2 regions of the Mesorhizobium sp. RSR380A genome follow, and region 2 is predicted to be linked to the other one. Evidence: predicted binding sites of a transcription regulator. Region 2 holds the regulator's gene; the other holds the start of a gene.
The links. Region 2 encodes LexA, which represses DNA repair genes until DNA is damaged. Its sites were predicted from a motif close to TGTTCNNNNTGTGTTCNG; they were not measured.
Positions count from the first base shown of each region.

Region 1: the regulator LexA is predicted to act here: its motif matches at 2,112-2,129, upstream of ACYG9Z_RS03920 (ATP-dependent helicase).

Region 1 is NZ_JBTTIB010000001.1:788,007-791,418, forward strand. It holds gene ACYG9Z_RS03915 (glucose/quinate/shikimate family membrane-bound PQQ-dependent dehydrogenase) at 1-1,885, opposite strand, end outside; gene ACYG9Z_RS03920 (ATP-dependent helicase) at 2,170-3,412, shown strand, end outside.
Region 2 is NZ_JBTTIB010000001.1:5,684,789-5,688,200, reverse strand. It holds gene ACYG9Z_RS27645 (GntR family transcriptional regulator) at 1-715, shown strand, start outside; gene lexA (transcriptional repressor LexA) at 921-1,703, shown strand; gene ACYG9Z_RS27635 (ComEC/Rec2 family competence protein) at 1,697-3,412, opposite strand, start outside.

The DNA.
Region 1 (3,412 bases), 4.9 Mb from region 2:
AGGGTGCGCCCTCATTGCGGTTCAGCCCCTGCTCGCTGCCGCGCCCCTCATCCGGGGGCGGCACCTGGTCGCGCGGAATGAGCTGCGATTTGAACGCCAGATAGGTCGGCATGCCGAACATCACCTGCCGCACCGGATCGACGGCGACACCGCCCCAGTTGAAGGTGCCGAAATTACCGGGATAGACCAGCGAGCCCTGCACCGATGGCGGGGTATAGCGGCCCTCGTAGCGCAGACCCTGGAATTCGATCCGGCAGGCCAGCTGGTCGAACATGGTGATGCCCCACATGTCGGCGCCGGTCAGCGGCCTCGGATTGAAGGAGAGATCCGAGACCGGCTGCGTCGGCGACGTGTGATCGCCCTCGACAGCGCCGCCCGGCGCCGGCACTTCCTTGATCGGGATGATCGGCTCGCCGCTGCGCCGGTCGAGCACGTAGAGGTCGCCCTGCTTGGTCGGTCCAACCAGGCCCGGAACGACGCCGGCAGCGGTGGTGATGTCGACCAGGGTCGGCTGTGCCGGCACATCCATGTCCCAGAGGTCGTGATGCACGGTCTGCCGCACCCAGCGCACTTGTCCGGTGGCCAGATCGAGCGCGGTGATCGAGGAGGAAAACTTCTCGACATTGGCGCTGCGGGCCATCCCGAGCTGGTCCGGCGTCTGGTTGCCGAGCGGCACATAGAGCAGGCCGAGCTTCTCGTCGGCGCTTGCCGTCGACCACATGTTGGGCGAGTTGTGGGTGTAGGTCTGGCCTGCCGCCAGCGGCGTTGTCTGGTCCGGATTGCCGGAATCCCAGTTCCACACCAGGGCGCCGGTGTCGACGTCGAAGGCCCGGATGACGCCGGACGGCTCTTGCGTCGAATAATTGTCGTTGACCGCGCCGCCGATGATGATCTTGCCGCCGGCAATCAGCGGCGCCGAGGTCGAGTAATAATAGCCCGACTTCGGATACGGCATGTTGGTCAACAGATTGAGCGTGCCGGCCTCTGCGAAGGACGGGCAGACCTGGCCGTTGGCGGCGTCGAGCGCGATCAGCCGCGCATCCGAGGTCGGCAGATAGACGCGCGTCGCGCAAGGCTGGCCGGCGGCGATCTTGGCATCGGCATAATAGGACACGCCGCGGCAGGTCTGGTGCTGGCGGTCCTTGTCGAGCTTGATCTTGGGATCGAAACGCCATTTCTCCTTGCCGGTGGCGGCATCGATGGCGATGGCGAAATTGTGCGGCGTGCAGATATAGAGCGCGTCGCCCACCTTCAGCGGCGTCACCTGATAGGTGGTTTCGCCGACATCGTCCGGCCCTTTCACGTCGCCGGTCTGGTATGTCCAGGCCGGCTGCAATTTGGCGACATTGTCGGGCGTGATCTGGTCGAGCGGCGAATAGCGCTGGCCAAATTGCGTGCGGCCGTAGAAGTGCCATTCACCCGGAGGCACGTTGCCGCCGAGATCGGCAGTCGGCGTCACCTTGTCGGCGCTGAGGTCGCCGGCGATGTCCTTGGGATCGGCCGTCATGGAATAACCGGCGACGGCGAGCGAAGCGAGCACGGCCAGAATGAGCGGCGCTCGCGCGTCGGGGCCGGTCAGGCCCCGCCTTGCCCAAGGCGTCAGCAGCCACAGCGCCAGAAGCACGATGATGCCGCCGCGCGGTCCGAGTTCCCACCAGTCGAAGCCGATTTCCCACACCGCCCAGGCCAGCGTGCCGAGCACGATCGCCGCGTAGAGCCAGAGCGCCGTCGATTTGCGCCGGAAGAGCAGCCATGCGGCGATGAGGAAGGCGAGACCGGTGACGACATAGTACCAGCTGCCGCCCAGCATCGCGAGCCAGACGCCGCCGCCGCCAAGTGCGAGGCCGATGAGGAACAGGATGAGGGAGGTGATGACGACAGCCAAGACGATACTCCTTCGACTGATGCGCTTTGCAGCGCCTCACGGGCAGCCGCCCCTGCCCTGTCGCCAGCTTTCTCCCCCAGGCCGCGTGTGTCAAGCTGGCCCTGCCAGCATAAGGCGAGAGCAAACGCTCGACTTCATTCCGCTCCCACGCTGCAGCACCTCCACGACATTGTCGGGCGTCGGGACGATGAAATTCGCACTGCGCCCCAGAATCTCACTTCCAAACCAGAACAAAACGTAGACACTTCTGGTCTTTCGCTCCCGAATCACTACATTCGGGGGAGATGTCCGGCTTTGCGGAAGACATGCCCTTTTTCGACGAACCCAATGCGCGGCCCGCGGCCCCGTCGGGCATAGCCGCGCGCGCCATGGCGGCCCGCAGCGGACCCAACAGCGCACCCGATTATCTCAACGGCCTCAACCCCGAGCAGCGGCTGGCGGTGGAAACCACCGAAGGCCCGGTCCTGGTGCTGGCCGGCGCCGGCACCGGCAAGACCCGCGTGCTGACCACCCGCATCGCCCATATCCTGGCCACCGGCAGGGCTTTCCCCTCGCAGATCCTGGCAGTGACCTTCACCAACAAGGCCGCGCGCGAGATGAAGCAGCGCATCGGCCATCTCGTCGGCGAAGCCGTCGAGGGCATGCCGTGGCTCGGCACCTTCCACTCCATCGGCGTCAAGCTCTTGCGCCGCCACGCCGAGCTGGCCGGGCTCAAATCCGATTTCACCATCCTCGACACCGACGACGTCGTACGGCTGATCAAGCAGCTGATCCAGGCCGAAGGCCTCGACGACAAGCGCTGGCCGGCCAAGCAGTTCGCGCAGATGGTCGACGGCTGGAAGAACAAGGGCCAAGGCCCCGCCGACATTGCCGAGGGCGACGCCCGCAGCTTCGCCAACGGCAAGGGCCGGGAACTCTACAAGGCCTATCAGGAGCGGCTGAAAACCCTGAACGCCTGCGACTTCGGCGATCTGCTCTGCCACCCTATCCGCATCTTCCGCGCCAATCCGGACGTGCTGAAGGACTACCACAAGCGCTTCAAATACATCCTCGTCGACGAGTACCAGGACACCAACACCGCGCAATACATGTGGCTGCGGCTCCTGGCGCAAAGACCTACCTCCCCCTCGATGGGGGAGGTCGCGCCGCGTAGCGGCGCGGGTGGGGGTGGCAGCGCCGGCGCCAGTCACCCCTCCCCGCCGCTTCGCGGCGACCCTCCCCATCCAGGGGAGGGTAAAGCGCGCTCGGCCGAAGGCCGCAAGCCCGACCAGGCGTCCGAGCCGTTGCGAGGCGACTCCCGCGACGCCGAAGGCGCGCAAAAAAGAGGGGGCGGAGGGCCTGTGCCGGCAGGCGCGGAACGGCCCGTGAGCGAAAACAAAGTCAACATCTGCTGCGTCGGCGACGACGACCAGTCCATCTATGGCTGGCGTGGCGCCGAGGTCGACAACATCCTGCGCTTCGACAAGGATTTCCCGGGCGCCACCATCATCCGGCTGGAACGCAACTACCGCTCGACGGCGCACATCC
Region 2 (3,412 bases):
CAGGCGCGATATTCTTGCGACCCGGCTGGCGCCTGCCGCGCCGTTGAAGCTGAGCACGCTGCGCAACACCTACGGCATCGGCTGGACGCCGTTGCGCGAGGCGCTGTCGCGGCTGGAGGCGGAACGGCTTGTGACCGCCATCAGCAACCGCGGGTTTGCGGTCGCTCCCGTCTCTCGGGCGGAGCTCGAGGATTTGGCACGTGCGCGGCTGGTGGTCGAACTGCCCCTGCTGGTGGAATCGATCGAGAAGGGCGACCGTGAGTGGGAAGACGCGGTCGTTGCCGCCCACTATCGTCTCTCACGGTGCGGGTCTGTTCTCGACGATCCATCGGATGATGCGGTCGACGCGTGGTACGAAAAACACGATGCCTTCCATGCGGCGCTGCTCAGTGCCGCGACATCCAGCTGGCTGCTGCGCTTCAATGCAACGATTTCCGACCAATTGCATCGCCATCACCGCTTTCTGGGTCTGGCCCCGACGCTGCGCGCCGCCGCCGGCCGCACGGACGGACACCGGAAGGCCGTGGCGGCCCTGCGCGACGCCGTGGCGATCGAACACCATACCGCCCTGATGGAAGCGGCCCTCGATCGCGACGTCGAACGTGCGAAAACTCTGATGACCGCTCACATCGGCTACACGCTGCGGGTCTATGCCCAGAGAGAACCCCGCGCGGATGCTGCGCAGCCCCGTCCGAAAAGGAAGCGGCGATCGTAGCCGACGACGCAGGGCACTTTGTCTTCGTTTCACCCCGTTGCTGGCAACTGGGCGCAGGCGGCGCTCGCAGCGCCGAACGTTACGCTGAACAAAACGTCAACACATTCATTAAACTTTAAAAGGTTGCGGAACACAACTGGAACAGATAGTGTTTGTTCTGGGTTTGTTTTTTCTGATTCTGGTTTCAGAACCCTTGGGGGCCGCGATGCTGACGCGCAAACAACATGAGCTTCTGATGTTCATCCATGAACGCCTGAAGGAGAGCGGAATCCCGCCGTCCTTCGACGAGATGAAGGAAGCGCTCGACCTCGCCTCCAAGTCCGGCATCCACCGCCTGATCACGGCGCTTGAGGAGCGCGGTTTCATTCGCCGGCTGCCGAACCGGGCGCGCGCGCTGGAAGTGCTGCGGCTGCCCGACTCGATCGCACCAGGCCTCAATGCGGCGAGGAAGTTTTCGCCGAGCGTCATTCAGGGCAGTCTTGGTCAAACCGGCCAAGGGCAAGGCGGCCAAGGACAAGGCGCGTTGGGCCAAGGCGGTCTCGGCCGCCAGATCAAGCCGGGCTCGCCGTCGCGTTCGATGTCGGCCGGCAATGACGATGCCGTTTCCGCGATTTCAATCCCGGTTATGGGACGCATCGCCGCCGGCGTGCCGATCGACGCCATCCAGCATCAGACCCATTCGATCTCGGTGCCGCCCGATATGATCATGGGCGGCGAACACTACGCGCTCGAGGTCAAGGGCGATTCGATGATCGAGGCCGGCATTTTCGATGGCGACACGGTCATCATCCGCAATGCCGACACAGCCAGCCCCGGCGAGATCGTGGTGGCGTTGGTCGACGATGAGGAAGCGACCCTGAAACGCTTCCGCCGCAAGGGCGCCTCGATCGCCCTGGAAGCCGCCAACCCGGCCTACGAGACCCGCATTTTTGGACCGGACAGGGTGAAGGTGCAGGGCAAGCTTGTCGGATTGATCCGGCGCTACTGAGCCGGCTTGGGTTTGTACTTTTCACGCTGGTTGTAAGGCGGCAGGCCGCGCGCTTCGCGGGAGAAGCGGCGTTGCTCGTGCCAGGGGCGATACGGCTTGTCGACGGCGAAGCGGATGGTTGGCGCTGCAGCTGCCGATTGCGGATCGAAGAAGACGGCGGCGCTGCCGTCGCGGGCCAGCTGTTTCTTCGTCACGACCAGCACCAGCGGGTCGCGGCACGGATTGTAGGCGGTGGCGTCATCGATGACGATCAGGCTCGCGAAGGCACAGGCCGGCCGCGCCGTCTTGCGGTCTTTCGCAAGCGCTACAATGGCTCCGGAAGGGTGCCGGGCGATACAGAGATCGCCGGTGCAATAGAAGGGCGAGCCGGGCGGCAGATCGAGCGGATCGAGATCGAACCGCGTATCTGTTGACTCGAAAATCTCAGGTGGGATAATGGTTTCGGCCCGCAGCGCCCGTTTCCAATTGTCCGTGGTGAATTCGTTGGAGCGTTCGCGGTTGAGGGCGAGTTCGCCGCCACCGATCGGCATGGCCACCAGATGCGCATCCTCGGATATGAGCACGTCGGGCGTAAGCACCTGCGGCACCGTCAACAGGCCGGCCAGCGCGAAAGGCACGGCCGCCAACCTGAGCCAGGTGGTGGCCATGGTGGCGATGACGAGGGCGACCGCCACCAACAGCACCGAGCGGATGGAGATCAGCCCGACGGCGTCGACCGGCGAGCGCTCGGAAATCCAGGCCGATATAGCGATCATCGCCATCAGACCCTTGCCCATCACATAGAGGAACGGCCCGTCGGCGCCGAACGGCATCGCCAGTGCGCTGAGCACGGCAAAAGGCATGACGATCAACGAAACAATCGGCATCACGGCCAGATTGGCGATCAGGCTGAGCGGCGACACACGCTGAAAATGCCAGATGGCGAACAGCAAGGTTGCACTGCCGGCGATGATCGAGGTCATGGCGAGGCCGCCCATGGCCAGCGCGAATTTTCGCGACAGGAAGCCGACGAAGGAGCGCTTTGCCGGCGGCGTTCTCACCTTGTCGGCGCGGTAATCGGCCCAGCCGGCATAGGCGCCGACAAGGGCGGCGGTGGCAGCAAACGACATCTGGAAGCTGGGACCGACCACCTCGTGCGGCGACATCAGGATGACGGCAATGGCGGAGATCGCCAGATTGCGCATGGTGAGTGCGGCGCGATCAAACAGCACGGCGACAAGCATGACCGCCAGCATGATGAAGCTGCGCTCGGCGGCAACCACGACGCCTGAAATGACGAGATAGGCGGCGATGGAGACGAGTGCTGCCACTGCTGCATATTTCTTGACTGGGCGGCGCGAAGAGAAATCGGGAAACAGCGCAAAGGCGCCACGCAGCAACGCCATGATGGTGCCGGCAACCAGCGCCATGTGCAGGCCGGAGATGGAGATGATGTGGTAGATGCCGGTGCGCCGCATCGCTTCGTTGACCTCGTCCGGGATGCCGGCGCGCACCCCGACAATCAACGCCGCGGCAATCTCGCCTTCGGCGCCGCCGATTTTGCCCCTGATATGGTCGGCAATGTTTTCGCGCGCGTTCTCGATTGCCGAGGAGAGCCGCGCGGTCAGCGGCGGCGGTCCCTGCGTAGCAATGGTTTTCGGATTGCCGAGAAAGAAGCCGCTGCCGCCGATACCGGTGAAATAGCTGTCGAAGGAGAAATCGTAGCTCTC